Regions from separate parts of the Bradyrhizobium cosmicum genome, predicted to be linked through region 2. Evidence: riboswitches for the same ligand, from Rfam matches in the RefSeq annotation. Region 2 holds a riboswitch; the other holds the start of a gene.
The links. A riboswitch is a leader RNA that binds a small molecule or an ion and turns the genes downstream of it on or off. The one in region 2 is predicted to bind cobalamin.

Region 1: another riboswitch for cobalamin. It lies ahead of FNV92_RS17030 (TonB-dependent receptor); the one in region 2 lies ahead of FNV92_RS23685 (DUF1636 family protein).

The regions. Positions count from the first base shown of each region.
Region 1 is NZ_CP041656.2:3,525,358-3,540,338, reverse strand. Features, by position in the region: gene ilvD (dihydroxy-acid dehydratase) at 1-623, opposite strand, end outside; gene FNV92_RS17035 (hypothetical protein) at 1,115-1,693, opposite strand; gene FNV92_RS17030 (TonB-dependent receptor) at 1,756-3,996, opposite strand; cobalamin riboswitch at 4,111-4,326, opposite strand; gene FNV92_RS17025 (hypothetical protein) at 4,402-4,623, opposite strand; gene FNV92_RS17020 (hypothetical protein) at 4,710-4,967, opposite strand; gene FNV92_RS17015 (hypothetical protein) at 5,070-5,282, opposite strand; gene FNV92_RS17010 (hypothetical protein) at 5,499-5,675, opposite strand; gene FNV92_RS17005 (adenylate/guanylate cyclase domain-containing protein) at 5,805-7,541, opposite strand; gene FNV92_RS17000 (lytic transglycosylase domain-containing protein) at 7,863-10,049, shown strand; gene FNV92_RS16995 (tripartite tricarboxylate transporter substrate binding protein BugD) at 10,067-11,038, opposite strand; gene FNV92_RS16990 (threonine synthase) at 11,236-12,477, opposite strand; gene lpdA (dihydrolipoyl dehydrogenase) at 12,612-14,033, opposite strand; gene FNV92_RS16980 (hypothetical protein) at 14,051-14,251, opposite strand; gene FNV92_RS16975 (pyruvate dehydrogenase complex dihydrolipoamide acetyltransferase) at 14,310-14,981, opposite strand, start outside.
Region 2 is NZ_CP041656.2:4,872,397-4,887,377, forward strand. Features, by position in the region: gene cobA (uroporphyrinogen-III C-methyltransferase) at 1-309, opposite strand, end outside; gene FNV92_RS23630 (cobyrinate a,c-diamide synthase) at 306-1,616, opposite strand; gene cobM (precorrin-4 C(11)-methyltransferase) at 1,616-2,398, opposite strand; gene FNV92_RS23640 (cobalamin biosynthesis protein) at 2,395-2,763, opposite strand; gene cbiE (precorrin-6y C5,15-methyltransferase (decarboxylating) subunit CbiE) at 2,760-3,941, opposite strand; gene FNV92_RS23650 (cobalt-precorrin-6A reductase) at 3,940-4,686, shown strand; gene cobJ (precorrin-3B C(17)-methyltransferase) at 4,662-5,396, opposite strand; gene FNV92_RS23660 (precorrin-2 C(20)-methyltransferase) at 5,393-6,124, opposite strand; gene FNV92_RS23665 (precorrin-8X methylmutase) at 6,127-6,756, opposite strand; gene cobG (precorrin-3B synthase) at 6,756-7,919, opposite strand; gene cobN (cobaltochelatase subunit CobN) at 7,916-11,164, opposite strand; gene cobW (cobalamin biosynthesis protein CobW) at 11,164-12,198, opposite strand; gene FNV92_RS23685 (DUF1636 family protein) at 12,195-12,569, opposite strand; cobalamin riboswitch at 12,667-12,888, opposite strand; gene cobO (cob(I)yrinic acid a,c-diamide adenosyltransferase) at 12,928-13,563, shown strand; gene FNV92_RS23695 (cobyric acid synthase) at 13,575-14,981, shown strand, end outside.

The DNA.
Region 1 (14,981 bases), 1.3 Mb from region 2:
TTGGCGGTGAACTGCGCGCCGCAGGCGCCCGCCGAGGGGCAGGCCACGCGCTCGATCTCGTCGAGATCCTCGTCCGACATCGCGCCGACCGAGTGCTTGCCGACCGCTTCGAACATATCCTGCACGGTGACCTGCTGCCCGCGGAAATTGCCGGGCAGGATCGAGCCGCCGTAGATGAAGATCGAAGGCACGTTGAGGCGGACCATGGCCATCATCATGCCCGGAAGCGACTTGTCGCAGCCGGCAAGGCCCACCAGCGCGTCATAGGCATGACCGCGGACGGTCAGCTCGACGGAATCGGCGATGCACTCGCGCGACGGCAGCGAGGAGCGCATGCCGTCATGGCCCATGGCGATACCGTCGGTGACGGTGATGGTGCAGAATTCACGTGGCGTGCCGCCGGCCGATGCCACGCCCTTCTTCACCGCCTGCGCCTGGCGCATCAGGGAGATATTGCATGGAGCGGCCTCGTTCCAGCACGAAGCGACACCGACGAAGGGCTGGTGGATCTGCTCGGTGGTCAGGCCCATGGCGTAGAAGTAGGACCGATGGGGCGCGCGCGTAGGGCCTTCCGTCACGTGACGGCTCGGCAGCCTCTGCTTGATGTTGGTCTTCGCATCCATCGCGACCAGTTTCCTTGGCTAACCCTTGTCAGACCCGGAAAATCAGACCCAAGATTTGAATCGACCTTGGGATTTCCCTTCGCCTGTCACGGGCACCGCAGCCCTAAACATTAGAGCAATTTTATTCATGTTCGGGTGTGGCCAAAAAGCGGCGTTGATACGAACGGACTGCGATAACGGTTAAATCGCCCGGAACTGTTGCGTGGACAGCACAATCGTGGCCCCAAGGACACGGGTTGGCTTACTTCGATACCTCGCGGAAATGACGAGACGCAACTTTAGATTTGACCACAGTAATGATGCGCCCGCGCTTGGTTCGGAGATTTGAGCTCAGCCAAGTGAGTCGGCGTGGACAGCCATGGACATGGCTACGTCGCCAGATACCAATGTCATTCCCCGCGGCAGCGTGCGCGCTCTGGACGGCCGTCGCCTTGCGGCGGTGGGTCAAGGTCCGGTCATCGCAATGACCGGACTTGAACCACGGTGGCGCCTTACGCGTTCCGCATCGCACGGCCGAGCGGATCGACCAGGCGAACGATCTCGCAAGTAGCGACGAGGCCGGCGAGCCAGGCGGCGCTGGTCAGCCCTATGCGCGTCACGATGGCGGCGGTGAAGGCGCCCTCGCCGCCGAGCAACGGCGTCGCGGCAAGCAGCGCAAGCTCATAGACCGCATAGGCGGCGACCAGCGCGAGCGCCAGCATCAGCGGCGTGCGGCCCTGCGGCAGCATGCGCAGGATGCTCGACGCAGCAATGGTCGCGAGAAGCGCAGCCGCGCCGATGACAAGGCCCCAGGCGATGGTGCTGCCATCGATGGGATAGTGCAGCACGCCAAAGCCGATGCTCTGGTTCACGAGCCAGGCGCCGGTGACGACGAGCAGCGCCGGACGCAGCGGCAGCATCGCCGCGGCGACGACGGCGAAAGCCGCGAACGGCGTGGCACAGGCGAACGCGAAGCTTGCCAGCGCGCATGACACTGTCAGCAGCACAAAGCCAAACATCGGCGCGAGGCGCGGCGCAACCGGATGAAGCCGCAGACGGTCGCCGTGAGACGGCAGGATGTCGAGAGCCATGGATGATCTCCTTCTGTTTGAAGCCTAGTGCATTTGAGGGCATATGACAGCCCCACCCGGGGTCAGAACGTGGCGCCGGCCTTGAGCAGGTAAGTGCGGCCGGGCAGCGGATAGGCGCTGAAGCGGCCATCGGTGAAGGTGCTCGCGATCGCATAGTCGTAGTAGAGCGCGTTCAGCACATTGTTGACGCTCAGCGACCAGAAATAGCGTTCGAACTGTCCGCTGAGCTTGAGGTCGATGGTGCCGTTGGCAGGAATCGGCTTCTGCGTTCCTGCCTGGTCGTTGTCCATGCGCCGCTCGCTCCAGAACCGCGCGGTGGCATCGAGCACCACATAGTTCTGCCAGATGTTCCAGGTGACGCCCGCACTGGCGGTGTAGCGCGACACCAGCGGCACGTCGTTGCCGGCCCAGACGCCTTCGCGGAAGACGGCCCGCGTGACCGCCATGGCGGAACGCAGCAGCAGGGCATCGTTGACGCGATATGACAGACTTGTCTCCGAGCCATAGCGGCGGGTCGGATCGAGATTGGTGTTGTAGAACAGGATGGGGTTGAAATGGATCTCGTTGCTGAGGTCCATCAGGTAGAGACTGCTCTGCATCTGCAGCCCGCCTGCCTTGATGCGCAGCCCGCCCTCGACATCCTGCGAGGTCTGGGTCTTGAGCTGGAACGTCTGCGGGATCGCAGCAAAGGTGAAGGGGTCGAACGACGGACCTGACGACACGCGCTCGTCGACGTCGGGCGTGCGGAACGCGCGCGCGGCACGGCCGAACAACGAAACCGTCTCGTTGAGGCGATGCTCGGCACCGAGATGCAGCGCGTATTGGGTCTCATTGCTGCTGAGCGGGAGCGCGCCGATGTCGGCGTTGAACGGAGCTGAGGAATCGAACTTGTCGCGGGCCGACAGGCTGATGGTCTGCACCCGCGCGCCATAGGACAATTCGGTAGTCGGCGCCACGCCCAGTGTGTGCTGGAAATAGCCCGCAACCGTCTGCTGCCTGAGGTCGTAATTGTGCCAGGGCGCGAGCCCCTGCCCGGCACCGCGGTTCTGCTGAAAGCTCGCATCGTAATAGTCGATGCCGGTCAACAGCTGCGACGGCAGTCCCAGCAGCAGGCTCTTCACGCTGAGCCGCGGCGTGATCGACCAGGTCGTCAGATCCGCGTCGACATAGGTCGACGTGAAGAACGCGGGCACCGGCGCTGGGCTCGCAAAGAACGCGCTCTGCTGCTTCTTGTCGCGCACGCCGCCGTCGACGATGAGATCGACGCCGTTGACCAGGGTCTTGGTGAAGCCCGCGGTGGCGCTGAAGCCCTGCTGGTTGGCATAGTTGAAGGGCGTGCTGGTCCCCCTTCGGTTGCTGGCGAGTTCGTCGAGGCCGATGGAGGGATCGACGGTGCGGCCGCCCGGCAACCGCAGTTCCTGATCGTCGCCTGTTACGGTCAGGAAAGCGGTCAGGCCCGATGTCGTGTAGTTGAGATTGCCGACGCCGTTCTTCTGGACATAGCGATTGTTGTCGCGGTAGCCGTCGGTGCTGACGGCGTTGCCGTAGAACGAGGTCGACCACGGCCCGGAATTGAGCGACGTCGAGAAATTGCCAAGCCTGGTGTTGAACGAGCCGAAGCCGGCCTCGATGCGCGCGGCCACCGGCGGTCCGCCGACGCCGTTCCTGGTGACGATGTTGATCACGCCGCCGACCGCATTGTCGCCGTAGAGCACAGCGCCGGAATTGCCGCGCGTGATCTCGACGCGCTCGATTGAATTGAGCGGGATGGTGGAGAGGTCCACCTGCGCCATGTCGATGTCGTTCAGCCGCCGGCCGTTGACCAGCACCAGCGTGTTGGCGGTGGCAAACGCGCCGAAGCCGCGCAAATCGACGCCGGTCTTCGCGGTAACCGGGCCGCCATAAAGCGTCGTGATCTGGGCGCCCGGGACTTGCGCCGCGATGATCTCGGCGAGCGTCTGCGACGGCGCATGTGCGATGTCCGCGGCCGTGATCACGGTCGTGGCGGCCCCGACAATGCCGCCGGTGCCGGCGACGGCCTCACTGGCGGCGCCGGAGGAACCGGCTGCCGGCGCTCCGCTCCGGGCGACCTTCGGGGGCGCACGCCGGCTCGTCGTGTCGCCGTCGCCGGTCGCCCGGGCGCGCGTGCGGTTCGGGTCGTCGGGCCTCGTCACTTCGATCGGCGGCAGTTGCTCGGCGACGGCTTGCTGCGCGCGGGCGAGCGATGGATCGAGCGAGCAAAGAGAAGTGGTCGCGAACAGGCCGGCGCTGAGGCGCCTGGCGGCAGAGACAATACGGGACACAGTTGTAACCTCGGTGTGACGTCAGTGGCACGTCACAGCGAACGAGGTTTCACCGCGGAGCGATGGATTGCTCCGATGAAGCCAATGTCTGTACTCCCCGACCGACATCTTCGCGTGTGACCACGGCTGACGGCAGGTCTCCTGGCTCGCGGGTCGTTACCTCTGCGTCGCCTTCCCGGGACCGAGATTCCCAGTGGCATATGACGAGAGATTCACCGCTTACAGTTGCGGGGGCAGCCATGGCATTGAGACAATCCCGAAAGTTTGGACATTCCCGCACCACGTTCCCTTTTGATCTCCGTGAGGAGAACCGTCACGTAGCAATCTACGAGCCGGACAAGCGGGGAGTCAATCGGCCGGTTGCGTGAGCACCGAAGTCCCGCACCGAGGATTGAGCTGGCGCAATCAGGCCCGTTCGGTTTCAAAGCGCGTCCGCACCGTCGCCCGCTCACCGGCATCGACGAGCTGGCCGATGCCGGTACGGCCCGTCAGCGCGCAGCGGATGATCTTCTCGGCGACCGACCTGCGGAAGCCATGGTCCTCGCCGACGGGGCGATTGCGGCAGATCCGGTCCAGCGCCAGCTTCATGTTGATCCGTGTGCGGGTGTCGAAATGTTCGCTGATCATTCGCACGGCCCTCGATGCGTTGATGTCGAGGCAGAAACGCCCAGGCGTCGCCCGGGTTCCAAAAGGATCAGGCAATGCGCCAGCGCTTACGTCCGCCCTCTTGGACGCAAGGCCTGGGATTGGCCCACGGCCACGTCGTGCGTCGGGATGTCAGCGCGCTTGATCGGCATCAGCTGCCCGGAAGCGGAGATGATGGCGGTCTCCTCGCGGCGGCAGCGCGGGCACATGAAGCGGACCTCGTGCGGAGATGCCGACCAGCCCGCGCGTTTCACATTCGCCGCCATCGGCCAGGCCTCGCAATGCGAGCATGACACCAGAAACCGACCGGGATCGAGCATCCCCATTCCATTGGACTCCGTGTCCTGCCTGCCTGTTCTAATGATGATCCGACGCAATCGTTCCGGTGCCGGGGCACCGTCAGTCCCGTCCCGGGGAATCGAGGCGACTCAGCGCGCACCCTTGAGCGTGCAGGACGTCGAGCAGGTGACGGTGTTGCCGTGGTCGCACGCCTTGCAGGCCGCAACGCACTGGTTGATGTCGCGGGGATTGTAGGAGGTGTAGGTCCGCATCGCGCAGACCGGAGTCGAGCCGGTGATGTCCTGCTCCTGGTTGCAGGCCGCTGTCATCAGCGTGAGCACGATCACCGCAAGGAGGCGCATGGGAGGGCCCTGTGAGGCATGATCAAACGATATCCGCGAGTCGCGTTGCATTGCAACGAGCCGCGGCATTCCCACAGCGGAGCAGCCCAGCAAGCGTCTCCACGCCTCAAGGATGCGTGCCAAACGTTAAAAACGGCTTTCAGCCGCGCGGCCCCGCGATGGTTCCACCCATCATGCAGCGGTTTGCATGTCCGAGGCTGACGTCGAAGATCGACCTCAAGCCGCAGCCTTGGTCGCAATCGCCTGCCGCAGATCGATCGCCAACTGGCGATACTGCTCCGCCAACTTCAGATAGAACTCGCGCTTGGTGCTGTCGGTGGCGAGCTTGGTGATCAACTCGCATTCGGCGGTGAGCGTCTCGAACCGTTCCAGCCTGTCCTCAAGATCTGTCATCGGCGTATCCCCATCAAACGCCTCAAGGACGGCAAACCTAAGCCCGGGAAATAGGTCACGGCGAACATCGTTATGGAGTAGAATGAATTTTCGTCGGTGAAGGCGGCGTGGAGACACCGCCGCAACCGCTTACTTCTGCTCCAGCCGCCAAGCACCGTCCCACCCCTCGTCCGGCGGGCTGGCTTCGAATTGCGCGATGCGGGCGAGCAGCGTGCGCGACGGGCCGTCGCCGGGGACGGCTTCCAGCGCCGCGTTGAACGCGGCGCGAGCCTCGTCGAAGCGGCGGGCGCGATAGGCGGCGAGGCCTTCCGCATAGCGCGCGCGCAGGGTCTCCTGCGGCACGCTGAGCCCGTGCGCCTTGCTCATCACTTCGAAAATGGCTTGCGGCACGCTCTGGCCGGCGACCGTCAGGCGATCGATCTCACGCAGCTCGCAGGCCGTGCCGATCGCCTCCGCCGTCGCCTGCGAGATCAGGATACGGGTGCCGTAGGTCTTGTTGACGGCTTCCAGGCGCGAGGCGAGGTTCACGGCGTCGCCCATCACCGTAAAGCTCATCATCAGCTCGGAGCCGATGCTGCCGGTCAGGACCTCGCCGGTGGCAATGCCGATCCGCAGATCGCACGGCGCCGGCATGGCGCGGATGCCGAGCAGGTCGGGCAATTGCTTCTGCAGCGCGGGCACCTGGTCGGCCATGTCGATGGCGGCGAAGCAGGCGAGCAGCGCCGGCTCGTCCTCCTCGATGAAGGGCGGGCCCCAATAGGCCATGATGGCGTCGCCGATATATTTGTCGATCACGCCGCGGTGCGTCCTGATCGGAGCGGACATCACCGTGAAGTAGTGGTTCATCACCTTGACGAGGCCGCGCGGGGTCATGCCCTCGCTCATCGAGGTGAAGCCGCTCATGTCGGAGAACATGATGGTCATCACCCGGCGCTGGCCGTCGATGGCGACCTCGGGCCGGTCGATCAGGCCCTGCACCACCTTGGGATCGATGTAGCGGCCAAAGGTCTCGCGAATGCGCTCGTTCTGACGCAACTGCTCGATCATGCGGTTGAAGGCGGCGGCGAGTTCGCCGATCTCGTCCGTGGTCGAGACCGTGATGGTCTTGTCGAAGCGGCCCGCCTCGACCTCGCGGGTGCCGGCAAGCAGCAGTCGCACCGGCCGCGTGATGCCGCTGGAGACGAGCAGCGCAAACGCAAATCCGACCACCGCCGCAAGCACGGTCACGATGCCGGAGATGATGATCGCCTGCCTCTGGCGGCTGATCACCTGCGAGGTCGAGAAGAAGACCTGCGTCAGCATGTCGGCGCGGATAGCATCGATCCTCTGGTTGAACGCATCGCGCAGCGCGTCGAGCTGTTCCAGCGTGCCGCGGGCCTCGGCCATGTCCTTGGCCTCGATCTGCTTGAGCAGCTTGGCATTGCCGTCGTCAAGATTGCGCCGCAGCTCGGTGACAGCGCCTTCGATGCGGACGTCGAGCCTTGCCAGCGCGGCATTGTCGGAATAAGTGCTGGGGTCGTCGATGATGGCGTTGATGAGCTTGCGCGCGGTCTCGGCCTCTTCCTCGAACTTGCGATCCAATCCCTCGAAGTCGCGAAGCCGCGCGGCATAGGCCTCCTCGTCCGACGGCGACCCCATCCTGGTCATGACCATTCGCCGCAGCGCCAGCGCCCGCTCCAGCGAGCGGATATTGGCACGGGCCAGATGACTATAGGCTGGGATGTATCGGTTGCTCAGCTCGCCCAGGAGGACACCGACCTGGCTCGACATCACCATCGACAGGATCGAGGTGACGAGCATCAGGACGATCAATCCGAGGGCGATGCCGACGATCTTGCGCCGGATCGACTGGTTGAAAAGCGGCATGAGGGCGGGGCAAACGCTGAAAGGAGGGTCCAGGGAACTCATTACACCGGATTTCGCCGCGGGAACACGCGCAATCTGGCCATTCGCGACGCCGCGGTCGTACGCAACCGTCGCGAGAGCCCCACTCGTTAACAAAGGTTAAAAACCACCACCTTTTGCGATTTCGGAAGTTCCAGAGTTCCCATCTGTATTTTGCCGCATTGTTGCGTGAGCGTGAGGAATGCGAAACGATGCCGTGGCATCGTCTGGTTGTCGTTTGATTCTCGAGCCGCATGTCGTCGCGGACTTTGGTTTGTACTGGTTTCGCAGGGGGACCACGCAATGAACCAGTGCCTACGCTCGCTCGCGTGTGTCGTTGCTGTGGCCGCGATGGCCCTCCTCCCCGCCGAGCTGGCGGCGAAGAGCAGTCACAAATCGTCCGCGTCGAAGAAGACACATGAGGCGAAAGCCGGCAAGCAGCGTCACGCTGCGGCGAAGTCGCGCCATGGCAGGCATGCCGAGGCCAAGCGCAAGTCGAACAAGCAGGACAACGAGGTCTCGGACAAGCCGATGCTGCCGCCGCTGACCGGCGATCTCGCCGCGCTGAAGGACGCCATCGATCTCGCGCGCAAGGGCAAGACCGACGACGCGAGCGCGGCGCGCGACCGCATTGCCGATCCCGCCGGGGCGAAGCTCGCCGACTGGTTCATCCTGCGCCATTCCGAGAGCACCGCGAATTTCAAGCGCTACGCGGCCTTTCTCGCCGCCAATCCGGACTGGCCGAGCAGTGCCCTGCTCCGCCGCCGCGCCGAGGCGCGGCTGTGGCAGGAGAAGAGCGATGCGGCCACCGTGCACAAATTCACCATGGACCGGCCGACCAGCGCCAAGGGCAAGTTCGCGCTCGCCCGCGTACTGCTCGCTGAAGGTGACAGCGACAGAGCCGCGCGTCTCGTTCGCGAGGCCTGGCGCACCGACGAGTTGTCGGAGCGCAGCGAGGAGGATTCTTACGAAGCGTTCCGCGATCTGCTGACTGCAGACGACCATCGCGCCCGCATGGACAAGCGCCTCGGCGCCAAGGACTATGCCGGTGCACGGCGCGCCGCAAAACGGCTCGGCGAGGATGCGCTCGCGATCGTGAAGGCCTGCGCCGCGGTCAGCGGCAAGGCCAGCAAGGCCAAGGACTATCTCGAGGACGTCTCGACCGAAGCGCGCCGCGATCTCGGCTACGTGCTGTGCCGCGCGCAATGGCACCTCCAGAACGACCGCATCGACGACGCCGCCGAGGTGATACTGGCCGCCGCGCCCGACACGATGGCGGCGCAGGACACCGACGCCTGGTGGCGCGAGCGCCGCCTGCTCGCGCGCAAACTGCTCGACCAGGGCAAGTCCAGGACGGCTTACGACGTGGTGCGCACGGCGGCCATCCCGGCGATGGAGGTCTACCGGGTAGACCATCACTTCATGTGCGGCTGGATCGCGCTGCGCTATCTCGACGATCCCAGGACGGCGATGATGCACTTTGCCGCGATCGACGAAGGCTCCGCCAATCCGCTCGCGCTGTCGCGCGCGCATTATTGGCGCGGCCGCGCGGCCGAGGCGATGAATGCAATGGCGGACGCGCGCCTGAGCTATCAGGCCGCGGCGCGCTATCCGACCGCCTATTACGGCCAGCTGGCCCGCGCGAAGCTTGGCCTTGACCGCATCGAGCTGCGTCCGCCCTCGCCCGTGCTGGCCGCGGCCGACACCCCGCCCTCGGACGAGCGCGTGCGCGCCGCCGAGATGCTCTACGGCATCGGCGAACGCGACATGGTGTTCTATTACGCCGAGGATTTCGCCAAGGAGAGTACCGACGTCGCGGCGCTCGAAGCGCTCGGCGAACTGGCCAGCCGGCGCAACGATGCGCGCGTGATGCTAGAGGTCGGCAAGTCGGCGCTGGCGCGCGGGCTGGCGCTCGACCATTACGCCTTCCCGACCATCGGCATCCCCGAGCACAAGCAGGTCGCGCCCGCGATCGAGACCAGCGTGATCTATTCGGTGGCGCGCACCGAAAGCTCGTTCGACCAGCGCGACAAGTCGCCCGCCAACGCCGTCGGCCTGATGCAGGTAACGCCGGAAGCGGGCCGCGATACCGCAAAGCGCTTCGGCCTGACCTATGACTGGGACAAGATGGTTTCCGATCCCGTCTACAACACCCAGATGGGCGCGGCCGAGCTGAGCGCACTCCTGTCGGAATATCGCGGCAACCAGATCATGACCTTCGCCGGCTACAATGCCGGCCGCGGCCGCGTGCGCGAATGGGTGCAGGCGCGCGGCGACCCCAGGGATCCCAAGGTCGATCCGGTCGACTGGGTCGAGCGCATCCCACTCTCGGAGACCCGCAACTACGTCCAGCGCGTGATCGAGAACGTGCTGGTCTACCGGGCGCGGTTCGAGGGCAGCGGCGTGGTCGCCGGCAAGAGCGACCAGCGCGTGGTGGCGAAGGATGCCGCTGCGGTGGCGACGCCGGTGGGGTTTATGGGATCGGAGTAGCGCACCAGCACCTGCGCTCAATCCACCTTGATGTTCGCCGCTTTGATGATCGGCCACCATTTGGCGATCTCGGCCTTCTGGCGCGTGCCGAGCGCTTCGGGGGTGAGCTGGTTCTGCGGGGTCATCTCCAGCCCCTGGCTTTCGAGCTGCTTCTTCACGGCGGGATCGCTCAGCGCTTCCACGGCTGCGGCATTGAGCCTGGTGACGATCTCCTTCGGCGTGCCCTTGGGCACCCACAGGCCAGACCACAGCGTCATGTTGAAGCCCTTGAGCCCGGCTTCCTCCGCGGTCGGAATGTCGGGCGCCGAGGCCAGGCGCTTGTCGTCGGTGATAGCGTAGGCGCGGATGGTGCCGGCGCGGACCTGGTTGATGGAGTTGGAGGTCTGGTCGACGATGACGTCGATCTGTCCCGCGATGAGGTCGTTCAGCGCAGGCGCAGTGCCGCGATACGGCACGTATTGCAGCTTCACGCCCGAGACGCTCTCGAAATAGACGCCGGCGATGTGGCTGCCGGAGCCTGCACCGGCAGTGCCTGCGGTCGGCGATGACGGCCGCGACTTCAGCCATTCGATCAGCTCTTTCAGCGACGTCGCAGGCACCGCGTTCTTGCTGACGACGATCATCGGGTTGCTCGGCAGCAGCACCACCGGTTCGAGATCGGCGACGAGGTCGTAATTGAGCTTGTAGACGGCGCCGTTGGCGACATGGGTGCCGAGATGGCCGAACGAGATGGTGTAGCCGTCAGGCGGCGAATGCACCGCGCGGCCGACGCCGATCGAGCCACCCGCGCCGGTGACGTTCTCGATCACCAGCGGCTGACCGAGCGACGTCCGCATCCGCTCGGCGAGCACGCGCGCCATCGCATCGGACGGGCCACCGGCCGCGAAGGGCACGATGATTGTGATGGGACGTGAGGGATAGTCGTCGGCGCGCACGGCGCCGGTAAACGTGACAATGCCGATCAGCGCAGCCCAGGCGGCCTTCTTCATTGTTTTCTCCCAGCGATGTTCTTTGTTTTTCTTTACCTCGCCCCGCTTGCGGGGAGAGGTCGAATGGTGCGGCATTCGGATGAGGGGGAGTCTCCGCGGACCCAACTGTCGCCGCTCCCGCGGAGACTCCCCTCACCCCGCCCCTCCCAGCGCGAGCGAAGCTCGTCGCGCCCCCGCAAGCGAGGCGAGGGAGAAGACTAGAACTGCGTGTAATCGATCGGCTTGTGGCGGTCGAGCGTCCGGGTGACCGGCGGCAGGGGGTATTTCAGGCCGGTGGCGCAGTTGAACAGCATCACGCGATCGGTCTTGCTGACGCGGCCATCGGCGAGGCTGTCCTTGTAGGCGGCGTAGGTCGCGGCGCCCTCGGGACACAGCAGCAGCCCCTCCTCGCGCGCGACCTCGTTCAGCGCAGCCGAGATCTTGTCGTCATCGACCGCGATCGCAAAGCCATTGCTCTGCCGCACCGCGCGCAAAATCAGGAAATCGCCGATCGCCTGCGGCACGCGAATGCCCGAGGCGATGGTGTGGGCGTCCTCCCAGCGCGTCGCATGCTCTGTGCCGGCCTCATAGGCGCGCACCATCGGCGCGCAGCCGGACGCCTGCACCGCGACCATGCGCGGGCGCTTGCTGCCGATGAAGCCGATCTTTTCCAGCTCGTCGAAGGCCTTCCACATGCCGATCAGGCCGGTGCCGCCGCCGGTCGGGTAGAAGATCACGTCGGGCACGTCCCAGTCGAGCTGCTCGGCGAGCTCCAGGCCCATCGTCTTCTTGCCTTCGATGCGGTACGGCTCCTTCAGCGTGGAGGTGTCGAACCAGCCGACCTTGGCCTTGCCCTCGCCGACGATCTTGCCGCAATCGTCGATATAGCCGTTGACGCGGTAGACGGTCGCGCCCTGCAGTTCGATCTCGCTGACGTTCACTTCGGGCGTGTCGGCCGGGCAGAAGATCGTGGTCTTGATGCCGCAGGAGGTCGCATAGGCGGCGAGCGCCGCACCGGCATTGCCATTGGTCGGCATCGCCATGTGCTTGATGCCGAGCGCCTTGCCCATCGACACCGCCATCACGAGGCCGCGCGCCTTGAACGAGCCGGTCGGCAGGCGTCCCTCGTCTTTCACGATGATCTCACCGCCGCCGAGCTTTTTCCCGAGCTTGGGCAGCCGGATCAGCGGCGTGGTGACTTCGCCGAGCGAGACGATGTCCTTGCATTTGCGCACCGGCAGCAGCTCGCGGTAGCGCCACATGTCGGCGGGGCGCTGCGCGAGCGCGTCCTTGGTCAGCGCCTTCTTCACGCCGGCGAGGTCGTAGCGCACCAGCAGCGGCTTGCCGGCCTTGGAGAGGTTGTGGACCTGGTCAGCGGCGTAGTGATCGCCCTCCATCGCGCATTCGAGATGGGTGACGAAGGTCGGGCGTTCGATGGTGAGGTTGTCGTTGTCGTGCATGGGGTGATTTCCTTCTTGTTTTGCAAACGGCTCTCTCGGCCCGTCATTGCGAGCGAAGCGAAGCAATCCAGAATCTTTCCGCGGAGACAGTCTGGATTGCTTCGCTTCGCTCGCAATGACGGCGGCGAAGATGGTCAAATATTCAGCACCCTTCCATACGCATCGAGCACGGCTTCCTTCATCATCTCCGACAAGGTCGGATGCGGGAACACCGTGTGCATCAGCTCTTCTTCCGTGGTCTCCAGGTTCATGGCGACGACGTAGCCCTGGATCAGCTCGGTGACTTCAGCGCCGACCATGTGGGCGCCGAGAAGCTGTCCGGTCTTCTTGTCGAAGATCACCTTGACGAGGCCCTGGTCCTCGCCGAGCGCGATCGCCTTGCCGTTGCCGACGAAGGGGAAGCGGCCGACGCGGATCTCGCGGCCCCCCTCCTTGGCCTTGGCTTCGGTCAGACCGACCGAGGCGACCTGCGGATTGCAGTAGGTGCAACCAGGAATCAGGAGCTTGTCCATGGGATGCGGATGCAGGCCCTTGATGGCCTCGACGCAGACGACGCCTTCATGCTCGGCCTTGTGCGCGAGCATCGGGGGCCCCGCGACGTCGCCGATGGCATAGATGCCCGGCACGTTGGTCTTGCCGTAGCCGTCGATCACGATGCAGCCGCGGTCCGTCTTCACCCCGAGCTTTTCAAGGCCGAGATTCTCGATGTTGCCGACGACGCCGACCGCCGAGATCACGCGCTCGAACTCGGTGGTGACGGGCTTGCCCTTGCCGTCGTCGATGGTGGCGACGACGCTGTCGGCTTTCTTTTCGAGCTTGGTCACCTTGGTCGAGGACATGATCTTGATGCCCTGCTTCTCCAGGCGCTTGCGCGCGAGGCCCGCGATCTCGGCGTCCTCGACCGGGAGGATCTGCGGCAGGACCTCGACCACAGTGACGTCGCTTCGCATCGTGCGGAAGAACGAGGCGAACTCGATGCCGATCGCACCGGAGCCGACGACCAGCAGCGACTTCGGCATCTTCTCCGGCACCATCGCCTCGAAATAGGTCCAGATCAGCTTCTTGTCGGGTTCGAGCCCCGGCAGCACGCGGGGCCGCGCGCCGGTCGCAACAATGATGTGCTTGGCCTGGTAGCTCCCCTCGCCCAGCGCGCCCTTCGGCGCCTCGGCGTCGGATTTCTTCACGGTAACCTTGCCGGGCGCGTCGATCGAGGCGGCGCCCCAGATCACGCTGACCTTGTTCTTCTTCATCAGGAAGCCGACGCCGTCGTTCAGCCGCTTCGAGACGCCGCGCGAGCGTTGGACCACCGCCTTCGGATCGAACGAGATGTTGTCCGCCGACAGACCGTAATCCTTGGCATGCTGCATGTAGTGGTAGATCTCGGCCGAGCGAAGCAGCGCCTTGGTCGGGATGCAGCCCCAGTTCAGGCAGATGCCGCCGAGATAGGATTTCTCGACGATCGCGGTCTTGAAGCCGAGCTGGGCGGCCCGGATCGCGGCAACGTAGCCGCCGGGGCCGGAGCCGATGATGATGACGTCGAAGGATGTGTCGGCCATAGCGGCTCCCGTTCAACTCAAGACTTAACGCCGCGTGCACGGCGCCTGAAGACAACAAACCTGACCAGCCATTCGACGATCCCGAGCAGGATCACGACGGCCAGCGCGCTCAACACGATGGGTCGAGCGATATTCCGCGATAGTTGCTCCCCGGACAGGAAGGCGGACTGAAGAAAATCCAGCCCGATCGGATTGAGCGCGACGAGGGCTCCGAGCAACAGCGATATCCATGGCCATCGGGTACGGACATGCAAAATTGCCCCCTCCGCCGCCGCGTCAGACCATCATCATGACAGGGTTTTCGATCAGCTGCTTGAACGCCCCGATCAGCTCGGCGCCGAGCGCGCCGTCGATGGCGCGGTGATCGCAGGACAGGGTCACACTCATCATGTGCGCGATCTCGATCTTGCCGCCGCGGACGACGGGACGCTCCTCGCTGGTGCCGACCGCCAGGATGGTCGCATGCGGCGGATTGATCACGGCGGTGAAGTGGCTGATGCCGTACATGCCGAGGTTCGAGACGGCGGTGGTGCCGCCCTGATATTCCTCGGGCTTCAATTTGCGGGAACGCGCGCGCGCGGCAAAATCCTTCATCTCGTTGGAGATGGTCGAGAGCGTCTTGGTCTCGGCCTTGCGGATGATCGGCGTGATCAGGCCGCCGGGCATCGCCACGGCGACGCCGACGTCGGAATGGTGGTGCTTGACCATGCCGCTTTCGGTCCAGCTCACATTGCAGTTCGGGATCTTTTGCAGCGCCACCGCCATCGCCTTGATGACGAAGTCGTTGACCGAGATCTTGTAGAGCGGCTTCTTCTCCTTGTCCTTTGGAGCAGCCGCATTGATCTCCTCGCGCGCGGCGAGCAGCTTGCCGATATCGCAGTCGATGGTGAGGTAGAAGTGCGGGACGTTCTGGATCGACGCGGTCAGGCGCTGCGCGATGGTGCGGCG
Region 2 (14,981 bases):
CGTCTCGATCTCCTCCTCGAGCCGGCCGAAAATGCCGGCATCGCCCGATTTCAGCCGCGCCACGCGGACGCCGGTCGCCGCATAGTCGACCAGCAGCCGGTTGACGTGGTGCTGCTTGGTCGAGGCCCGCCCTGCCCGTTTGCCCACCGCGACGAGATTGGCGCCGGGACGGGCGAGATCGAGGATCGCGCCGGAAGCGAGATCGTCATAGAGCACGACGTCCGCCTCGCGCAGCCGCGCAACACCCTTCAGCGTGAGCAGCTCCGGATCGCCGGGGCCGGCGGAAATGAAAGTGACGAATCCGCTCACCGGTCCTCCGCGATCAGATGGAAGAACGTGCCGGTGGCGTGCCCCCGCCGCGAGCCGGTCTCGGCGATGACGGCGCCGGTAGCATCGTGCACGACCGCGAGCGGCGTGTCCGGCTGCGCGAGAATCGTCGAATAGTGGAACTCGTGGCCGCGCAGCCGCGCGCCGACCTGATGCCCCGGCATCGGGCCAGCGAGCGCGGCGAGACGATAGCCCAGATGCATGCGGCGTTTGGCAAAGCTCGTCTCCAGGCCGAGCAGGCCCGTCATCTCATGGCGGATGCCGTCGGCATCGGTGAGGCCCTCGCCTAGCACCATATAGCCTCCGCATTCGCCGTGCACCGGCCGCGTCTCGGCGAACGCGCGCAAGCTGCTGCGAAAGCGCGCATTGGCCGCGATCGTTCCCGCATGAAGCTCGGGATAGCCGCCGGGCAGCCAGCACACATCGGCGCTCGCGTCTGGCGCCTCATCGGCCAGCGGCGAGAACGGCTGGATTTCGGCGCCCGCCGCGCGCCAGGCTTCCAGCATGTGCGGATAGACGAAGGAGAACGCCGCGTCGCGCGCGATTGCGATGCGCTGGCCGGGCGGTGTTACGTTCAAACCATTCGCGGCGGGCTGCGGCGACCATGCCGCGGCCGATCGCAGCACCGCGTCGAGATCGACATGCTCGGCGACGAAGCGCGCCGCCTCGTCGATCAACGTGCCGATCTCCGCCTGCTCCTCGGCCTGCACCAGGCCGAGATGCCGCTTCGGCAGGCTGATCTCGGCATGGCGGGGCAGCGCGCCGAACACGTTGATGCCGGCCTCGATCAGCGCATGCCGCACGAGGTTTTCGTGGCGCGGGCTGGCGATGCGATTGAGCACGACGCCGGCAAGGCGCACGCCGGGGCGATAGTCGCGAAGACCTGCGGCGATCGCTGCCGCCGTCTGAGCCTGCCCGGAAGGGTCGATCACCAGCAGCACGGGCCAGCCCAACATCTGCGCGATATCGGCGGTGGCGCCGGTGCCTGAGACACCGCGCGCAGCAACGCCGTCGAACAGACCCATCGAGCCTTCGGCAAGCACGACATCGGCGTCCGCACCGCGGCTAACGAGATGCGCGATCGTTGCCCGGTCCATCGCCCAACTGTCGACATTGACCGAGGCCCGTCCCGTCGCAGCGGCATGGAAGGCGGGGTCGATATAGTCCGGACCGCTCTTGAAGCACTGCACGTTCAAACCGCGATTGCGCCAGGCGCGCGCGAGCGCCAGCGTCAGCGTCGTCTTGCCGACGCCGGAGGCCGGCGCGGAGATGACGAGGCCGGCCGCCATCACGACGCCTCCGGAAAGCGCGGCTCGGCGCCGACAGGCCGATAGCGGCGGTCGTAGTCGGCGGCATAGAGACGGCTCTCGTCAAAATTGGCAGCGCCGAGCGTCTTGCCGACCAGGATGAGCGCGATGCGTTCCATCTCGCTTCCGACGGCGCGATCGAGCGTCGCCAGCGTGGCGCGGACGATGCGCTGGTCCGGCCAGCTCGCGCGCCAGACGATCGCGACGGGACAGTCCGCGCCGTAATGCGGCGTCAGCTCGGCGATGATCGTGTCGAGCAGATGGATCGATAGATGGATTGCGAGCACCGCACCGGTCGCGGCGAATGCGGCGAGCTTCTCGCCCTCGGGCATCGCGCTGGCGCGGCCCGGCGTGCGCGTCAGCACCACCGTCTGTGCAAGGCCGGGCAGCGTGAGCTCAGTCTCCAGTGCGGCCGCAGCGGCCGAGAAGGACGGCACGCCCGGCGTGACCGTATAGGGAATCCCGAGGGACCGCAGGCGACGAAGCTGCTCGCCCATCGCCGACCAGATCGAGAGATCGCCGGAATGCAGCCGCGCGACATCCTTGCCGTCCGCATGCGCGGCAGCGATCTCCGCGATGATGTCGTCGAGCGACAGCGGCGCGGTGTTGACGATGCGCGCACCGGGCGGGCAATGCGCCAGCACACCTTCGGGCACCAACGAGCCCGCATAGAGGCAGACCGGACAGGCGGCGATCAGATCGCGGCCCCGCAGCGTCAACAGATCGGGGGCGCCCGGCCCAGCGCCGATGAAATGTACAGTCATGCGCCGTCTCCTTCGGCGATCGCGGCGGTGGCGGTGCGGTCCTGCGAGACCACGCGCGTCGCGATCAGCCTCGCGCGAGGGCCAGCGGCCGCGAGCGCCGCGGCTTCGGCGACCGAGCCCGTGCCGAACTTTTCAACGACGAGACTTGACTGCGTCGGCGTATCGACACCGGCCAAGACATCGGCTGATACCGCCTTGATCGGTACGCCGCATTCACGCGCGAGCTGCTTGAGCACCTCCGCATCAGCCTTGTCGCTGACGGTCGCCACCGCCGCAAGGCCTTCAGGGCCGCCGGCCGCCAGAAGAGCCTCGCGCAGCGAAGCCAGCGTGACATTCCGCTTGAACCCGAGTCCGGCGACCTTCATCGAACCGCACTCCACTGCACCACCGGCCGTGCCGCCTCCCACGACCGGAAGCGGCCGAGCGGCGCGGCATGCGCAATCTCGACCCGCATCAGCTCGCCGCCATGGCGCTGATGCAACTCGCCGAGCAGCGCTTCCGTTTCCAGCGTCACTGAATGAGCGACGAGGCGCGTACCGGGCGCGAGCAGCGACCAGACGGCATCGAACATTGCGCCATCGAGGCCACCGCCAATGAAGACGGCATCCGGTGCCTCCAGCGCTGCAAGGGCCTCGGGCGCTTTTCCGGGGATGACGCTGACACGATGCGCCAATCCGAACGCCGCCGCATTGCTACGGATATTCGCGACACGATCCTCGCGCGCCTCGATGGCGGTCGCTGACCCGCCGCACAGCGCCCACTCCACCGAGATCGAGCCCGAGCCGGCGCCGATGTCCCACAGCCGTTCACCCGGGCGCGGCGCCAGCGCCGAGAGCGCGAGGGCGCGCACCGGCCGCTTGGAGATCTGGCCGTCGTGGACGAAGAGATCGTCCGGCAGTCCCGAGCTGCGAGGAATGCCCTGAGTTCCCCTCGCCAGCAGCGCGACCGCAACCAGTTTCTCCGAGAGATCATCTGCAAAGAGGTCGACGCGATGCTGGTCGATGCGTTCGCGTGGACCGCCAAGGGCCGCAAGAGTCCACAGGAGTGAAGGGCCCCATCCGCGCTCCGTCAGCCATTTCGCGAGATCGCCGATCGCCGCTGCGTCGCGCACCAGACAGATGATGCGTGCGTCTTTTGCGAGATGCGGCACCAGCCGCTCGAACGGGGCGGCATGAAGCCCAAGGCACGCGACCGATTCGAGACGCCAGCCAAGCCGGGCGGCAGCGAGCGAGAATGTCGAGGGACCGGGATACGCGATCCATTCGTCACTATGGAGCTTCTCGGCAAGACTCGCGCCGGCGCCGTACCAGAACGGATCGCCCGAGGCGAGCACCGCGGTCGGCCGGCCACGGCAGCTCAGCACGATTTCCGCATCGAACGGCACCGGCCACGGACGACCACGCCCCGTCACGCCGGCAAGCGCCAGATGCCGCTCACCACCAAACACGGTTTCGGCATCCTCGAGCGCCTTTCGGCTTGCCTCGGACAGCCCGGCAAGGCCATCTTCGCCGATACCGATGATGGTCAGCCAGGGATCAGCCATAATGCGCGCCCTCATTCTGGGCGGAATTGCCGATGCGAGCCTGCTCGCCGCGGAGATCGCGCGCGCCGGCATCGATGCCGTCTATTCCTACGGCGGCCGCACCCGCGCGCCTGCCGATCAGCCGCTGCCGACCCGCATCGGCGGCTTTGGCGGCGTGAGCGGGCTTGCCGACTACATTCGCCGCGAAGGCATCACGCATGTGATCGACGCGACGCATCCCTTCGCTGCCGAGATGAGCCGAAACGCGGTCGCCGCATGCGCGGAAACCGGCACGCCGCTCATCGCGTTGGAACGCGCGCCATGGGTCAAGGCGTCTGACGACAACTGGATCGAGGTCGCTGACGTCAATGCGGCAGTCGCCGCGTTGCCCAACGCGCCGGCAAAAGTATTCTTGGCCATCGGCCGCCAGCACATCGCTCCGTTCGCGGCGAAGCCGCAGCACGCCTACACGCTGCGGTTCGTCGATCCGCCCGAAGCTTCCCTGCCGTTTCCAGCAGACGTGATCGTGTCGCGCGGACCATTCACCTTCGACGGCGAGTTGGGGATGATGCGCGCACGCGGCATCGCCTGGATCGTCGCCCGCAATTCCGGCGGCAACGGTGCGCGCGCCAAGATCGACGCGGCCCGCATGCTCGGCCTGCCCGTGATCATGATCTCGCGGCCGCGATTGCCCGAACGGTTGCGGGTCGAGAGCGTGGCGGAGGTCATGCAGTGGCTCGGTCATCGGACCTGCCTCGGCGCATAGACCCAGCGGCCGACACGGCGCGTCCGCGAATTGCAGACAATCACGAGCGTACGCATGTCGGCCATCTCTGGCGTTGCGTCGTTCAGCCTCACGGTCTCGATTGTCTCGTCAGCGGCACTGACCGCGCGGGCGAAGATCACCAGTTGCTCGCCGCAGCCGGCTTCCTTCAGCACGGCGAGCGCGCGGACAAATCCTTCCGGCCGGCTGGCCGAGCGCGGATTGTACATCGCGATGGCAAAATCGGCTTCGGCGGCCAGCCGCAGACGCTTCTCGATCACCGTCCACGGCTTGAGATTGTCGGAGAGATTGATCGCGCAGAAATCATGCCCAAGCGGCGCCCCGGCGCGGGCGGCCGCCGCCAGCATCGCGGTGATGCCCGGCAGCACGCGAATGGGAAGCTCCCGCCATTGCGGCGCCTGTTCGAGCGCCTCGAACACGGCCGAGGCCATTGCAAAGACCCCGGGGTCGCCGGAGGACACGACCACGACCTGTCCGCCTTCGGCGGCAAGCCGCAGCGCCTCGCTCGCGCGTTGCAGCTCTTCGCGATTGTCAGATGGGCGCAAGTTGAGGCCGGCCCGCGGTGGCACGCGCGCGACATAGGGCGCATAACCCAGAATGTCGGTGGCAGCCGCGAGTGCGGCGGAAACCTCGGGCGTCACCAGGCCATCGCTGCCCGGCCCGAGGCCCGCGATGGTCAGCGTGCCCGTCATTCGGCGGCGTCCGGATGCCGGCCCTTGCCGTGCACGAGCACGATCGCAAAGTAAGGACAATCGGCGGCATCGATCTCGGCGAGCCGCACCACGCGCTCGCCCGGCATGGTGCCGCGCTCGACCAGCCAGGAATCATCGAGCCGGCCGGCGGAGGCTAGCGCGCGGCGCACCTTTGCCAGGTTGCGCCCGGTCTTCATGATCACGAGCGCATCGGAATCGCGCATGCGCCGTTCGAGCTCGTCTTCAGCCAGCGTGCCCATCAGCACCGTCGTCACGTCGTCGCCGAGCGCGATCGGCTGGCCGACGCCATTCCAGCAGCCGACCATGCCGGGAATGCCGGCGATCACCTCGATCTCGACCCGGCCTTGCAGTCGCGTGTGCAGATGCATGAAGGAGCCGTAGAAGTAAGGATCGCCTTCACAGAGCACGACGACGTCGACCGCACGGGACAATCTCGCAAGGCGCTCGGCCCATTCGTCGTGGAAGCCGGCCAGCAGCTGCACGTACTCCGCGCTGTCGAAGGCGATCTCTGTCGTAACAGGATATTCCATGGGATATTCGGTGACGTCGGCCGCCAGCATGCCCTCGACGATGCGCCGCGCCTGCCCGGGCCGACCCTTCTTGCGGAAATAGGCGACATGCTGCGCGCCGCGCACCGTGCGGTCCGCGCGGACGCTCATCAGATCCGGGTCGCCAGGGCCGAGACCGCAACAGATGATGCGTCCCATGGCTACTCGCTCCGGCTCGCCAGCGCGTTCACGGCGGCAACGGTAATCGCCGAGCCGCCGAGGCGGCCCTCGACCGTCAGCGCCGGCACCGGCGGATCGGCCATCAGCGCCGCCTTGGATTCGGCTGCGCCGACGAAGCCGACCGGGCAGCCGATGATCGCCGCGGGCCGCGGGCAATCCCGGTCCTCCAGCATGTTGAGCAGGTGAAACAGCGCGGTCGGCGCGTTGCCGATCGCGACGATCGCGCCATGCAGGTGCGGCCGCCACAACTCCAGCGCTGCCGCCGAGCGGGTGTTGCGCATGGATTGCGCCAGCGCAGGAACGGCTTCGTCGCCGAGCGTACAGATGACGGCGTTGGCCGCAGGCAATCTCGCGCGTGTAATTCCTTCCGAGACCATGCGCGCGTCGCACAGGATCGGCGCGCCCTTCTGCAAGGCCGCTCGCGCAATGGTCGCCATGCCTGATGTGAAGCGGATATGTGCCTCGAGGCCGACCATGCCGGCGGCGTGGATCATCCGCACCGCGACCTGCTCCTCGTCCGGCGTGAAGCGAGCAAGATCGGCCTCGGCCCGGATGGTCGCGAAGGATTGCCGGTAGATCGCCGCACCATCGGTTTCGTAGACGTGCGGCATCAGTGCCCTCCGACCAGGATGGAGGGATCGCTGACGATGTCGGCGCCATTCAACCCGCGCAGGACCGGCTCGTCGCGCGTCGAGCCGCCGCGAACGAGGTCGAAGCCGGCGCTGGTCGCGACCAGCGTCACCGCGGACGCGCCGGAACGGGCGCAGCCCTTGGCGCAGCCGGAGACGTGCAGCCGCGTGTCGAGCGCGATGCGCGGCGCGAGCGCGGCGGCCAGCGCACGCGTGTCGGCGTGGGCCTCGCGGCAGCGCGGCGCGCCGCTGCAGGCAATGACGCGCAATGCGGGGTCGTGAGGCTCGGTGATGAGGCCCGCCCCGCTCGGCATCTCCCGCTTGCCCTCGCTCAGCACCATCCGCCACGGCGTCATGCGCAACGCATGACCGCAGCCGGAGAATTGATGCAGCGTCGTGTGCAGCATCTGTCCGAACGCAACGCCGACCAGGGCGCCGTGCGGATAATGCCCGGGCCGCGACGCGGCCATCACCGGTGCCGGTTCAGTCTCGCCGTTCAATGCTTGGGGCAACGCCGCGCCGGCCGCAATGTGGGCTGCCATGCGCCCTCGCCCGCCCTGCGCGCCGCCGGAGGCGATGAACCAGGATGCGAATGCGAGCGCGGTGCTCACGACCTCTCCACGCCCGACAAAACGGCCAAGCTTTGCGCCGTCGGCCCGCACCAGCAGGCGGCCGTCGCGGTCGCGTTCGATCCGCACGTCGGCGGAATCGCCGGCGAGTACGCGCGATTCTCCGTCATCGATGGCGAAACCGAATTTGGTGGGGAGTTCAAGCGAACTGTCCGCGAGCGCTTCTTCAAGCTCGGCAGCGAGCGCCTGCGTCTCGTCACCAACATTCCAGAACGGTGTCACCAGAATGTTGCGGCGGGCCTCGATGTCAGTGTCGGGATCGAGCAGCCGCAGCAACGCAAGTCCATCGAGCAGCCGGCGGTGGCCCTGTTCGGTGACGCCCCTGATCTGTAGGTTGGCGCGGCTGGTCACGTCGATCAGACCGTTGCCGTAACGCTCGGCGAGCTCGGCAAGACCGGCGACCTGCCCGGCTTCGAGACGACCGCCGAACGGGCGCACGCGGACCACGAGCCCGTCGCCCGATAGCATAGGGCGCAGCGCGCCGGGACACCAGCCCTTCACCGATGCTGCACTCATGAGGCCTCCCGCAGGGCAGCCGCGATCGAATTGCGCCGCGTTCGCCAGAGCGAGGCGTCGTGCAGGCGCGCGAAGCAGCTCTCCATTGCGGCGAGCGCCGCCGGATTTTCACGGGCCATGAAGGCGCGAACATCGGCATCGCCAATTGTCGCATCGTAATAGAGATCGAACAGATGCGGCGGCACGGCATCGGCCAGGTGAGCGAAGGCGGCCATGTGCTCCAGCGTTGCCGTGATCTCGGCGGCGCCGCGAAAACCGTGGCGCATCATGCCGGCGATCCAGCCCGGATTGACCGCGCGCGCGCGAACGACACGGGAGATTTCCTCGGTCAGCGTCCGTGCATGCGGCTGCTCGGGCCGCGTCGTATCGAGGTGATAGAGCGACGGCGTTGGCCCGCCGAGATGCACCGCTGCCGCCGCAATGCCGGCTTCATGCGCGGCATAGTCGGCGGCAAGCAGCAGATCGGTCTCCGGCAAGTCCTGGACGTGCACGAAGGCGTCGGCAGACGCGAGCCGCTGTTCGATGCCGGCGCGATCGGACTTGATCTCACCGTCGGCGGAGAACGCCCAGGACGATGCCGACAGCCAGGCCTCGCCGGCTGCGTCGCGCGTCTCGGGCGTGAAAGCATCGGGGATCGCCGAGAGACCCACGCCGTATTGTCCCGGCCGCGGGGCGAACACGCGGGAGGCGCGGTGGCGATAGGGATTTTCATCGCCCTCGTCCTCGCGGCCCGCGAGCGCCTCGGCGGCGGCTTCGAACAATTGGGCAAGGCCGGAGAAGACATCGCGGAACAGGCCCGACACGCGCAGCGTGACGTCGATGCGGGGACGGCCGAGCTCGGCCGGCGCGATGATGTGGTAACCGGTGACGCGGCCGGAGGCGTGGTCCCAGCGCGGCGCAAGGCCAGCCAGATGCAACGCCATGGCGAATTCCTCGCCCGCGGTGCGCATCGTCGCCGAGCCCCAGAGATCGACGACGAGCCCTTTCGGCCAGTCACCGTGATCCTGCAGATGACGGCGGAGCAGTTCTTCCGCGAGCTTGATGCCCTGCGCGTGCGCCGACGGCGTCGGCACGGCGCGCGGGTCAACGGCAAAGAGATTACGCCCGGTCGGCAGCACGTCTAGGCGCCCGCGATAGGGCGAGCCCGACGGTCCCGGCGCGACGCGCTGGCCGGCAAGCGCGGCCCGCAGCGCGTCCCGCTCCGCGTCGCCGCAAGCGCCGCGGCCAAACACGTGCAGGCCGTCGCCGTACTGGCTTTCCTTGAGATCGCAGACGAAGCGATCGATCCGCGGGATCGCTTCGGCCGGCGCGGCCGAGGCATCCAGACCAAGATCGTCTTCGAGGCCCGCCGCACGCGCCTCGTCGCGGATCGCCGCGATCAATCGCTGACGACGCGCTGGATCGAGACCATCGGCCGTCGAATATTCGTCGAGCAGCTGTTCGAGACGGCGCAGGCCCTCCGGCACCGCAGACGCTGCGAGCGGCGGCGGCAGATGGCCGATGGTGATAGCGCCGATGCGCCGCTTGGCCTGCGCTGCCTCACCGGGATCGTTGACGATGAAGGGATAGATGACCGGCACGTCGCCGATCAGGGCTTCCGGCCAGCAGGCCGACGAAAGCGCCACGGATTTCCCGGGCAGCCATTCCAGCGTGCCATGCGCGCCAATGTGGACGATCGCGTCGCAGCGCTGTTCGCGGAGCCAGAGATAGAACGCGACATAGGCGTGGCGCGGCGTGCGGGCGAGATCGTGATAGTCGCCATCCCGCGTGGCGGCATCGCCGCGCTCGGGCTGGACCGCGATAATGGATCGGCCACACGGGATCGCGGCGAAATGGAATGCGCCATCGCGGCAGCTCGGATCGTTCTCCGCAACGCCCCAGGCTTGCACGAGGTCATCCTGCAAGGATTGCGGCAGGCGCGAGAGCGCTGCGTGGTAGTCGGCAACGCTCCAGGTCAAGCTCCGCTTCAACAGCGTCTCGCCGAGTGCATCGACCGGCGCGACACCGAATCCGGCCGCAGCGAGATCGGACAGCAACGCCTCGACCGACGCCAGCGCATCCAGACCAACCGCATGCGCGATCTGGTGCGGGCGTCCCGGATAGTTTGACAGCACGATCGCCAGCCGCTTGTCGCCGGCGGGTGTTTCCGCAAGACGTCGCCAGGCCGCGACGCGCGCGGCGACAGCTTCCACGCGCTCGTCATCGGCGCGATGGGCCAGGTGCGAGAATTGCAGATCGGGATCGCGCATCCCGGCCGATTTGAAGCTGACCACGCCCGCGAACAGGCGGCCGTCAACCTCGGGCAGCACCACATGCATCGCAAGATCGCCCGGCGACAGACCGCGAAGCGAGTTCGCCCAGTCCTCGCGCCGCGCCGTCGAGAGCGCGACCTGGAAGACGGGACAGGATGCGGCATCGAACGGCGTCGTACCGTCATCGCCCAGCGCCGAGAACGCCGTCGCATTGACGATCGCGGCCGGCGGGTTTTGCGCAAGATGCGCCCGCAGCCAATCCGCAACGCCCGGAGCCTTCAGCGAGGTGACGAACACGCCATAGGCATCGAACCCCTTCCCGCGCAGCGCGGCGATCAGGACATCGACGGGGCCGGTGTCCGCCGCGGTCAGATAGGAGCGATAGAACGTCACGAACGCGCGTGGCTTCCCCTCGCCCACGGCCGGCGCAGCAATGACGCCGCGCGAGGGATCATAGAAACCCATCTCGGGAACGGTCGTCTCGCCGACGACCGGTCCGGCATAGAGCCCCGAGGCCAGCGCGAGCTGCGCGATCGCGGCTTGGGCAGCTACGGGACCGCCGGTGTCGCAGAGCACCTTGAGCCGCCGCACCGTCGAGACCGGCACGGTCGAATATTCATCGAGCCGCGCATCGTCGCGGCCATCGGCCGGCAGCACGGCGAGCACGATCCCGCGATCCTTCGCGAGTTGCTGAAGAGCCGCGAGCCCATACGACCAATAGGACTCGCCGCCGATCAGACGGACCAGAATCCCGCGCGCCTGCGCCAGCGTGCGCTCGACATAGGTGTCGACCGACAGCGGATGACGCAGCTCCGAAAGATTGGCGAGCCGCAGCGACGGCAGGCTGTCACGGCCGCGCCGCCAGCCGGCCGCGAACGCGGCCAGATCGGAATCCGAATACGAGAGCACCACGAGATCGGCCGCGTCCTGGCCGATGTCCCTTGGCGTCGCAGTCTCCTCGAGACCGCGGCTCTCGCGGAAGACGACGTGCATCAGACACCAAGTCCCGCTTTGATCGCGGCCTCGTCGATATCGCCGTGCTCGCCGATCACCACGAGCTTCGACTGCCTGCTGCCCGCGCCCCACGGCTTGTCGAACTGGTGGCGCACGCGCTCGCCGACCGCTTGCAGCAAAAGGCGCATCGGCTTGCCTTGCACGGCGATATAACCCTTGACGCGCAGCACGTTCTGCTCGCGCGACAGACGCTGCACCGAGGCGACCAGTGCGTCGATGTCGGTGACTTCAGGAAGATCGATCACGACGGAGGCGAAATCATCATGCTCGTGATCCTCCTCGCCGTCATGATGCGAGGGGCGTGCGGAAAGATCATTCTCCGCGGCAGCGCCGAGACCGAGGATCACGCGGGCATCGATCGCGCCATCGGTGACGGAGAGCATCGGCACGCGGCGCGGCATCTCCGCCGTGATTAATGCCCTGGCGGCTTCAAGTCCCGCCGCGCCGGCAAGATCGGCCTTGGTCAGCAGCACGATGTCCGCACAGGCGATCTGGTCCTCGAACACCTCCGACAGCGGCGTCTCGTGATCGAGATTCTCGTCCGCCGCGCGCTGCGCTTCGACCGCATCCGGATCCGGTGCAAAACGACCCGCAGCCACGGCTTCGGCATCGGCGAGCGCAATCACGCCGTCGACGGTGATGCGCGAGCGGATCTCTGGCCAGTCGAACGCCTTCAGCAGCGGCTTTGGCAGCGCCAGGCCCGAGGTCTCGATCAGGATGTGATCGGGCCGTACCGGCCGGGCCAGCAGCTTCTCCATGGTCGGAATGAAATCGTCGGCGACGGTGCAGCAGATGCAGCCATTGGCAAGCTCGATGATGTTGTCTTCCGGGCAATTGGCGTCTGCACAGGACTTCAGGATCTCGCCGTCGACGCCCTCGCTGCCGAACTCGTTGACGAGCACGGCGAGCTTCCTGCCGTCAGGGTTTGCGAGCAGGTGCTGTATCAGCGTCGTCTTGCCTGAGCCGAGGAAACCCGTGACAACCGTCACCGGAACCTTTGCGAGCGAATTCATTCGGCTGCCTCCGGCACGACGGCAATGGGGGGAATGCGCGCAAGCGACTGCTTGCGAAAGATTTCAGGTCGGCTGCGCCAGGGCACGAGACCGTCGGGCGCGGCCGCATAGGCAGCGGCACCGGCGACCACGTCGTTCGCATGGGCTTCCGAGAGGCGGCCATAGACGTAGGACCAACGGCCGGGCGCGCTGAGTGCGACCGAACAGCCCTGGCTGCATGCAGATAGGCATTCGACGGGAACCACCGCGACACCGGCGGGCACGCCTGCGTCGAGGATCGCACCATGCAGGCGTTTGCCGGGCGTGGCCTCGCCCTCGCTGGGCGTTTCGCCGGCGCGGCAGGTAATGCAGACGTGAAGTGTGACGGTCATCGCCTCTCCAGGATAGTCAGCGGGAGGCGAAGAGGCACACGGACCATTCCCCCGAAAGGCCCGTTTTCCCCGTCGCGGAACACCCCGTCCGCCGGTCCAAAAATCGTCCGCGCTGGCAGGTCTCCCGGCTTGCGGAGCAGGGCTTTTGGCCCTTCGATCCCCGCCTTCCCGATCCCCTGGGGGATCAGTGGCTTTGGGCATCTCTCCGGTCACGGTCGCGGGGGCGGCTGCAGTTTGAACCCGAATCTTGCAGATTCGGACCCTATCGCATTCCCTCTTCGCCTGTCATAGGACAGGAACCAACGCCGGGTCACCATTTGCCCCCGGCCGCCTCTTGTCAAGCCGAAGGACCGGTATGATGACGCCTGAACCGGATACCCAGACGGGTGAGCAAACCGACGTCCGCCACGCCCAGAAAATGGCGAAGAAGAAGGCCGCCCGCGACAAGATTATGGCGACCAAGAGCGGCGAAAAAGGCCTCATCATCGTCCACACCGGCGCCGGCAAGGGCAAGTCCTCCTCGGCCTTCGGCATGATCGTCCGCTGCGTTGCCCATGGCTTCCCCTGTGCGGTCGTGCAGTTCATCAAGGGGGCCTGGGACACCGGCGAACGGCGCCTGCTCACCGGCCATTTCGGCGACCTCTGCCAGTTCCACGCCATGGGCGAAGGCTTCACCTGGGAGACGCAGGACCGCGCCCGCGACATCGCGGCGGCGCGGGCCGGCTGGGAGAAGGCCAAGGAGCTGATCCTCGATGCCAATTTGCGCATGGTCGTCCTCGACGAGATCAACATCGCGCTGCGCTACGACTATCTCGACATCGCCGAGGTCGTCGAATTCCTGACGACGCAGAAGCCTGAGATGACGCATGTCGTGCTCACCGGACGCAACGCCAAGGACGAGCTGATCGAGATCGCCGATCTCGTCACCGAGATGACACTGGTCAAGCACCCCTTCCGCTCCGGCATCAAGGCACAAGCCGGCGTCGAGTTCTGAAGACGCTTCCAATGGCGCGCGCATTGATGATCCAGGGGGCCGGCTCGGACGTGGGCAAATCGCTCATCGTCGCCGGCCTTGCGCGCGCTTTCACGCGGCGCGGTTTGCGCGTTCTGCCGTTCAAGCCGCAGAACATGTCGAACAACGCCGCCGTCACCGTCGATGGCGGCGAGATCGGCCGCGCCCAGGCGCTGCAGGCGCTCGCCGCCGGGGTCGAGCCGCACACCGACATGAACCCGGTGCTCTTGAAGCCCGAGACCGATGTCGGCGCGCAAATCATCGTCCACGGAAAGCGCGTCGCGACGGCGCGTGCGCGCGACTACGCGGCGATGAAGCCTTCGCTGATGGGCGCCGTGCTGGAAAGCTTCGAGCGCCTGAAGGCGCGCGCCGATCTCGTGCTGGTGGAAGGTGCCGGCAGTCCCGCCGAGGTGAACCTGCGAAAGGCCGACATCGCCAATATGGGCTTTGCCCGCAGGGTCGACGTTCCCGTCGTGCTGGTCGGCGATATCGATCGCGGCGGCGTCATCGCTCAGCTCGTCGGCATCAAGACGGTGATCGATCCGGACGACGCCGCGATGATCCAGGGCTTTGTCATCAACAAGTTTCGCGGCGATCCCACGCTGTTCGACGACGGCTACAAGCTGATCGAACAGTCGACGGCCTGGCGCGGGCTTGGCGTATTGCCCTGGTTCGCCCGCGCCGGCGAGTTGCCGGCCGAGGACGCACTCGGCCTCAGCGACGCGCGCAAGCCGGGCCAATGCAAGATCGCCTGCCTCGCGCTGTCGCGGATCGCCAATTTCGACGATCTCGATCCGCTCAAGCTCGAGCCCGGCGTCGATCTCATCATGGTGCGTCCGGGCGAAGCGATCCCCGGCGACGTCAGGCTCGTCATCATCCCGGGCTCAAAATCCACCCGCGGCGATCTCGCCTTCCTGCGCGCGCAGGGCTGGGACATCGATCTGCTCGCGCACCACCGTCGCGGCGGCCATGTGCTCGGCCTCTGCGGCGGCTATCAGATGCTCGGCCGCAGCGTCGCCGACCCCGATGGCATCGAGGGCCCCGCAGGCGCCACGCCGGGCCTCGGGCTTCTGGACGTGGATACGGTGATGACCCCGCAAAAGACGCTGACGCGTGTCGCGGCCGTGCATGCCGCCACGGATCAGCCGATCGAGGCCTACGAGATCCACATCGGCCGCACCGACGGGCCCGATCGCGCCCACGCCTTCGCGAAACTGAATGACGAGCCCGAAGGCGCGACCTCGCGCGACGGGCGCGTGCAGGGCAGCTATCTGCACGGCCTGTTCACGTCGGACGACTTCCGCAAGGCGTATCTCACCAAGCTCGACATTCCCGCCGGCGACGAGCCTTATCACGACAGGGTCGAGAGCGCGCTCGAGGCGCTGGCCGATCACATCGAA